2 regions of the Chelativorans composti genome follow, and region 2 is predicted to be linked to the other one. Evidence: riboswitches for the same ligand, from Rfam matches in the RefSeq annotation. Region 2 holds a riboswitch; the other holds the start of a gene.
What was found. Region 2 has a riboswitch for cobalamin ahead of ABD906_RS09100 (TonB-dependent receptor domain-containing protein). Riboswitches for the same ligand answer to the same signal wherever they lie in the genome.
Positions count from the first base shown of each region.

Region 1: another riboswitch for cobalamin. It lies ahead of ABD906_RS10115 (ribonucleoside-diphosphate reductase subunit alpha); the one in region 2 lies ahead of ABD906_RS09100 (TonB-dependent receptor domain-containing protein).

Region 1 covers NZ_BAABGS010000046.1:40-3,331, reverse strand. The annotation lists gene ABD906_RS10115 (ribonucleoside-diphosphate reductase subunit alpha) at 1-2,167, opposite strand, end outside; cobalamin riboswitch at 2,265-2,464, opposite strand; partial or broken gene ABD906_RS10110 (hypothetical protein) at 3,010-3,292, opposite strand, start outside.
Region 2 covers NZ_BAABGS010000021.1:134,201-137,492, forward strand. The annotation lists gene ABD906_RS09100 (TonB-dependent receptor domain-containing protein) at 1-1,758, opposite strand, end outside; cobalamin riboswitch at 1,880-2,080, opposite strand; gene ABD906_RS09105 (3-carboxy-cis,cis-muconate cycloisomerase) at 2,244-3,292, opposite strand, start outside.

The DNA of each region.
Region 1 (3,292 bases), on a different contig from region 2:
AATCGATCGGGAGGATCCCCTTCGACCACAGCGAGCCCTCGAAGCTCGAATAGCGTCCCCGCTCAGCCGCGAGATCGACCGAGGCCGAAATGGCGAAATAGCTGATCGCCTCCATCGACCGGTCGGCAAACTCGACTGCTTCTTCCGAGGAATAGGGAACGCGGAGCTTCTGCAGCGCGTCCTGGAAGCCCATCAGGCCGAGACCGACCGGCCTATGCCGGAGGTTTGAAGCCCGCGCTTCCGGGATGGTGTAGAAGTTGATGTCGATGACATTGTCGAGCATGCGCATGGCGGTCTTCACCGTCCGCTCCAGCCGCTCCATGTCGAGGCCATCGCTTCGGACATGGTTGGCGAGATTGACGGAACCGAGATTGCAGACCGCCACCTCGTCCTTTGACGTGTTGAGGGTGATCTCGGTACAAAGGTTGGAGGAATGCACCACGCCCGCATGCTGCTGCGGCGAACGGATGTTGCAGGGATCCTTGAAGGTGATCCACGGATGCCCCGTCTCGAACAGCATGGTAAGCATCCTGCGCCACAGATCGACCGCGCGCACCTTGCGGAAGACCCTGATCTCGCCCCACTCCGCCTTGGCCTCATAGGCCTCGTAGGCGTTGCGGAAGGCAGGGCCGTAAAGGTCGTGCAGATCCGGCACCTCGTCGGGCGAGAACAGTGTCCATTCGGCATCCGCCTCGACACGCTCCATGAACAGATCCGGCACCCAGTTGGCCGTGTTCATGTCGTGGGTGCGCCGGCGGTCGTCACCAGTGTTCTTGCGCAGGTCCAGGAACTCTTCGATGTCGATGTGCCACGTCTCCAGATAGGCGCAGACCGCGCCCTTGCGCTTGCCGCCCTGATTGACGGCGATGGCCGTGTCGTTGGCGACCTTGAGGAACGGCACCACGCCCTGGCTCTTGCCATTGGTGCCGCGGATGTGCGCGCCAAGCCCGCGGACCTGAGTCCAGTCATTGCCGATGCCGCCGGAATATTTGGCAAGCAGCGCGTTGTCCCTGATGCCCTTGAAGATCGCGTCCAGGTCGTCCCCCATCGTCGTCAGGAAGCAGGAGGAGAGCTGCGGCCGCGTGGTGCCCGAATTGAAGAGGGTCGGCGTTGAAGCCATGAAATCGAAGGACGACAGGAGGTTGTAGAACTCGATCGCCCTCTCCTCCCGGTCGATCTCCCGCAGCGCGAGCCCCATGGCAACGCGCATGAAGAAGGCTTGCGGCAGCTCGAACCGCTTGCCGTCCCGGTGCAGGAAATAGCGGTCGTAAAGCGTCTGCAGGCCCAGGTACTGGAAGTTGAGGTCGCGCTCGGGCTTCAGCGCCGCCGCCATTCGCCTGAGATCGAAACGCGCGAGCTCGGGATCGATGAGACCCGCCTCAACACCGGTGCGGATGAACTCGGGGAAATAGCTCTCGTAGCGGGTGTGCATCTCGGCCTGTGTCGCTTGTTCGGCCCGGCCGGAGACCAATGTCAGCGCCTCACGGCGCAGGCGATCGAGCAGAAGACGGGCGGCCACATAGGCATAGTTCGGCTCCTTCTCGACCAGCGTGCGTGCTGCCATGATCGGCGCGAGCGACAGCTCATCCTGCGTGATGCCGTCGTAGAGATTGCGTCGGGTCTCGGTAAGCACGGGATCAGGCGAAACGCCATCAAGCCCTTCGCAAGCTTCGCGGATGATCGCCCTGAGGCGATCTTCGTCGAGTTGGACGAAAACGCCATTCTCGATGCGGACATGGAGTTCGGACTGCACTTGTCCGGCAGCGGCCTCCTCCTTAGCCCGCCGGCGGGCGCGTTCCTCGCGATAGAGCACATAGGCGCGGGCCACCTTGTGATGTCCCCCACGCATCAGCGCAAGCTCCACGTGGTCCTGGATGTCCTCGATGTGGAAGATGCGGCTTTCGCCGCGGCGGGTGAGGGCCGCGACAACACTGCGGGTCAACTCCTCCACAGTATCGTGAATGCGCCGCGATCCAGCAGCCGCTGCTCCTTCCACGGCGAGGAAAGCCTTGGTGAGTGCGATCGAAATCTTGTTGGGGTCGAAGGGTGAGACGGAACCATTCCTCCGAACGACCTGATAGCCGAGTCCATCGGCAACGGCCGCCGCCAGCGGACGAGAAGGTGCTTGCGCGGTGCCGTCGATTGAAACTGTGTTGGTTGCCAGCATGTAATCCCCGTGGCGTTGAGGACGGGGACTGCGAAGGAACGCCGAGGCGCGGCGTCAGACGCCGCGATGCGCACCTTCGGGAACACCCCGCCCGAGGTTGGTCGTCCATGTCATGGCAGGTCTCCTGGCTTGCAGGTCATCGCCGCTGTCTGGCCTTCCCGGTGCCTCGACACCAGTGACACGTAGCGACAGCAACTCGCTGCTTACAGTTGCGGGGGCAGCGCCGGACTTCCACCGGCTTCCCTCTTGGCTCCCTCGTCAGCTCCGACTCGGAAGACCATGACAACAAGATATTGTTAATTGCATGCCATGCATGTCAATATCCTGCAAGCGCCACCCACCCCTTTCAATTCCATCGGCCTAGATTCTACCTCGAATCAAGGTCTCATCGGTCGTATTGCGCGGGGCAGAAGGCGATCATTCATCGGCCCGGCTCGAGTCCTCATAGCGATTCTATAGCGGCGGCAATGCTCACGGCCATCCGCTCTTCGGTCTCACTCACCAGGACAGGGAGTTTGTGAAGCAGAGGGGAAGTGGCAAAGTCATCCTTGGCATCGTGGACAATAGTCATCGAGTACCCGACCGTGCTCGGTGTCCAATGATCAGTCCAAGAGAGTGGGCGATAGCTGTCTTGCCGCAGCTGCCCGCATCTTTCCTTTCTGGGAAAACAAGGGCTACCATGCGTCGCTCCCGCCCTTCGCTTTCCCGTCATAAAGAGCGAGCCGCTGCACCCATCACAATGGGCAGACCACACGATCGAGCAAGGTCGTTGACTTACGGACAAATGTTCTTTTTTGTTCCACATGGTCAATCGACTCGCTCCCGGTTACGGCTACCCGCTCTCAAGGATGGTGGAACATCGCCTGCTCTTGCGGGTGCAGTGCCATTCGTGCCGGCGGGTGAGCTACTACAGGCCGGAGGACGTGATCCAGCTTTTTGGTGACGTGGACGTGAACAGCCTGCAACGTCGCATCAAATGCGAGGGGTGTCGCAGTGACAATTTTCTTCACATTGAGACCTTCCAGCCTGCAGGGTCGGACATCTCGGGGATCAGGGTGAGAATGATCCACCCCCATTGAACGGGTCCACCTTGAAGTATGGTTTTGACCATGAAGGAGGACCACA
Region 2 (3,292 bases):
GGCATTGATCAGGACATAATCGTCAAGATCACGGATGCGGGAGCCGTCATTCCTGTAGTCGATGGTGTCCAGTACGATTCGCGCCGAAGCGGAAATCGTCCATTTCTCGGCCGGGCGAATGGTGGCGCCAATACGGAAGTCGTTCCGCGGGACCCGGACCTGCCTGCTTCCGTCAGCCTGCCTGGCGTCGGTATAGGTGTACGATCCGGTGAGATCCAGCCAGTCTGTGGCGGCATAGCGCAGCGAGGCTTCCACGCCGCGCGAGCGCAGGCGGCCGCCGCGCTCCTGGCTGTACCGACCCCGCCAGGTGTTGGGATCGGTCATCACCCACTCGATGTAGTTCTTCACGTCGATCTGGAAGTAGGTGACATCGGCGACCAGCTTGCCATCCAGCAGCGTCTGCTCCACGCCGGCATCGAAGCTCAGGCTCGTTTCCGGCTGCAGGTCCGGATTGCCGGAAGCGCCGTTGTACAGTTCGTACAGGCTGGGCGCGCGATAGCCGGTGCCTACGGAACTGTGGAGTCGGGTTTCCGTATCCTCGAACCGGTAGGAGCCCGTGGCACGCCAACTCGCATGTCCGCCGAAGGTACTGTGGTGATCGTAGCGCGCCCCGAGCGTGACGGTGAGGGGATCGATGGGGGAGTAGATGGCCTCCGCCCAGCCGCCTACCAGATTGGCGCTGCGATGGATCCCCTGTGACGTGTCGGCTGTGAGGTGCTGCCAGTCTGCGCCGAAGTTCACTTGCACATCCGGTGTCACCTCGACCGATCCCATGTAGTCGATCAGGGTGCGGCCACCCCGGAACGTATCGGTGACGAAATATTCCGGAGCGGGGTTGGAAATGCTGTCACGATCGGTCCGGCTGTGCTGGATCGAAATGGTATTCTTCAGCCGTCCATCCAAGAGCGTGAATTCTGCGCCAGCTCGCCCCGCAATCTGGCGGTAGGTTGAATATGCGAGGCTGTCGGACACCACGAAGTCCGGTGCGGGATAGGCATCGTCGAACCTGGTGCGGCTGTCAATGATGAGTCCGCTGGCAAACAGCGTGAGATCCGGACTGACCTCATAGCGGCCGGCCACGGTCCCCGTGATGTTCTTGAACCCGTCATTCTCCGTCCCGCGTGCGGCGGCCGAGAACCCGTCCGTGTGAAGTCCCGCCAGGGCAAGGCCGAACTGCCCCTCGTCCGATCCGGCGTCCAGCCGGTAGGTGCCGAGCACCGTCCCGTGCGATCCGCCTTCGACGCCGATGCGGTGGTGTGTTCCGACCGTGACTCCGCCGAGCGTCTGGATATCGACCACGCCGGCAATCGCTTCCGATCCGTAGAGCGTGCTCTGCGAGCCCCTGAGAACCTCCATGTGGTCCATGATGCCGGCAAGAAACTGCCCGTGATGGGACTGCACCTTGGTATAGGTCACGTCCGAGACATCGATGCCGTTGATGAGTGTCTTCACATACTCGCCCGGCAGTCCGCGCACCATCAGCGTGCTGAGGGACCCCTTGCCACCTTGGCTGGCGATGGTCACGCCCGGCACGGTCACGAGGTAGTCGCTGACGGTCGGCAGTGACTGCTCCTCGATGGTCTTCTCGTCGATCACCGTGACCGAGGAGCCTATTTCGCTCGCCTTGGCCGGTGCGCGGTTGGGGGTGACGACGATCGTGTCGAGCCTGAGTTCCTGCGCGGCAGCCGGCAGGGCGGCAACGACGAGCGAAATGGCGGACGTGGCGAGAAGAGAATGGAATCGAATGCGCGAGGACACGGCTTGCCCCTCCAGAAAACGGTTGTTCCCTGCTGGACGAAGGGGTTGGTGTCCCGGCTTCGCCAGCGATGACTTGCCGTCACCACTGCGAAGACCACAGCCCCGGAAGCTTCCCGCATCCGGTAGGTGACGCCTCAAGGCAGGTTTCCTGGCTCGCGTTTCGTCGGTGTCTCCGCCTTCCCGGACTTGCGTCCAGTGGCCTGTGGAGAGACCTCCACGCTCACAGTTGCGGGAGCAGCTACGGCTTGCGGGCGAAATGCCCTCCGTATTCCCTTTTACCCGTACGCCCGGGGCGCACGGCACCTTGAGTATTCCGCGATATAACGAATGGAACGGCACGGGGTCAATCCGCCTGAGCGGTTCCAGGAAAAGTGGGCACCGGTTTTCCGTCCGGAACCGCGACAGAGAGACAAGCGGTTCCAGGAAAAGTGGGCACCGGTTTTCCGCCCAGAACCGCGACGGAAAACAAGCGGTCCCAGAAGGGCTTACCCTCGCACGAATGAGATGGAGCGCGCCAGCGAACCTGCCAGCCGGAGTGCCGCGGCGGTTGCCACCACCATCTGCGGCAGGATCATCCATTCGAGCGTCCAGGCCGCGCCCGACCGCTCGTTCTCGTGGACGAGCGCGTGGTGCATGCCGGAAAGAAGCGTCGCATTGAACCGCGCGAGCGTCACCAGCACCTCGGCCGGAACCGGGTTCTTTTTGTGCGGCATGGCCGACGAGCCGCCTCCGGTGGCAAGCTCGATTTCGCCCATTTCGTTCTGCGCCATGAGCGCGGCATCCTGGCCGAACTTGCCAAGGCTGCCGGTGATCAGCGACAGCGCCGAGGCGTAGGCGGCGATGCCGTCGCGTTCGGAATGGCGGGGATGGTCCACTGCCCGCAGGCCAAGCTCCCCGGCCATGTCGGCCGTCACGGCCGTTCCCCTGTCGCCGAGCTTTTCCAGTGTTCCGGCAGCTCCTCCAAAGTGGAGCACCTCGACGTCGCCGCGGCTCTCGGCGAAGCGGGCGCGGTCCCGAATCAACGGATCCCGCCACGAGCGAATCTTGCGCGCCGCTGTCACCGGAATGGCCGCCTGCATGCGCGTGTGCGCCATTACCTCAATGTCGCCATCCCGCGCCTCGAGCGCCTGGAGCGCGTCGATCACGTCCTCGATCCGCCGGTCGATGATGTCGTTGGCCTTGACGAGCCGCAGCGCCAGCCCCGTGTCGATCGCATCCTGGCTGGTCGCGCCGAAGTGGAGATGGGGGCGGAATTCTTCCTTCATCCGTGTCCTGAGCTGCTTCAGCAGGGCAGGGATGATCACCCCGTCGTTGCCGATACCTTCGGCGAGTGCGTCGACGTCGGGCTCGAACCCGGAGCAGGCCTGTTCGATGGCTGGCACCGCCCCGGCGGGGATCACGCCGTGCCTGGCTTCGGCCCGCGCCAGCGCCAGCTCGAAACGAAGCATGGAGTCGATGTCGGCTTGGACGGAAAAAAGTGCCGCCGCCTCGTCATCACCAACCAGCTTGCGGAAGAAGAGATGATCGATGGCGG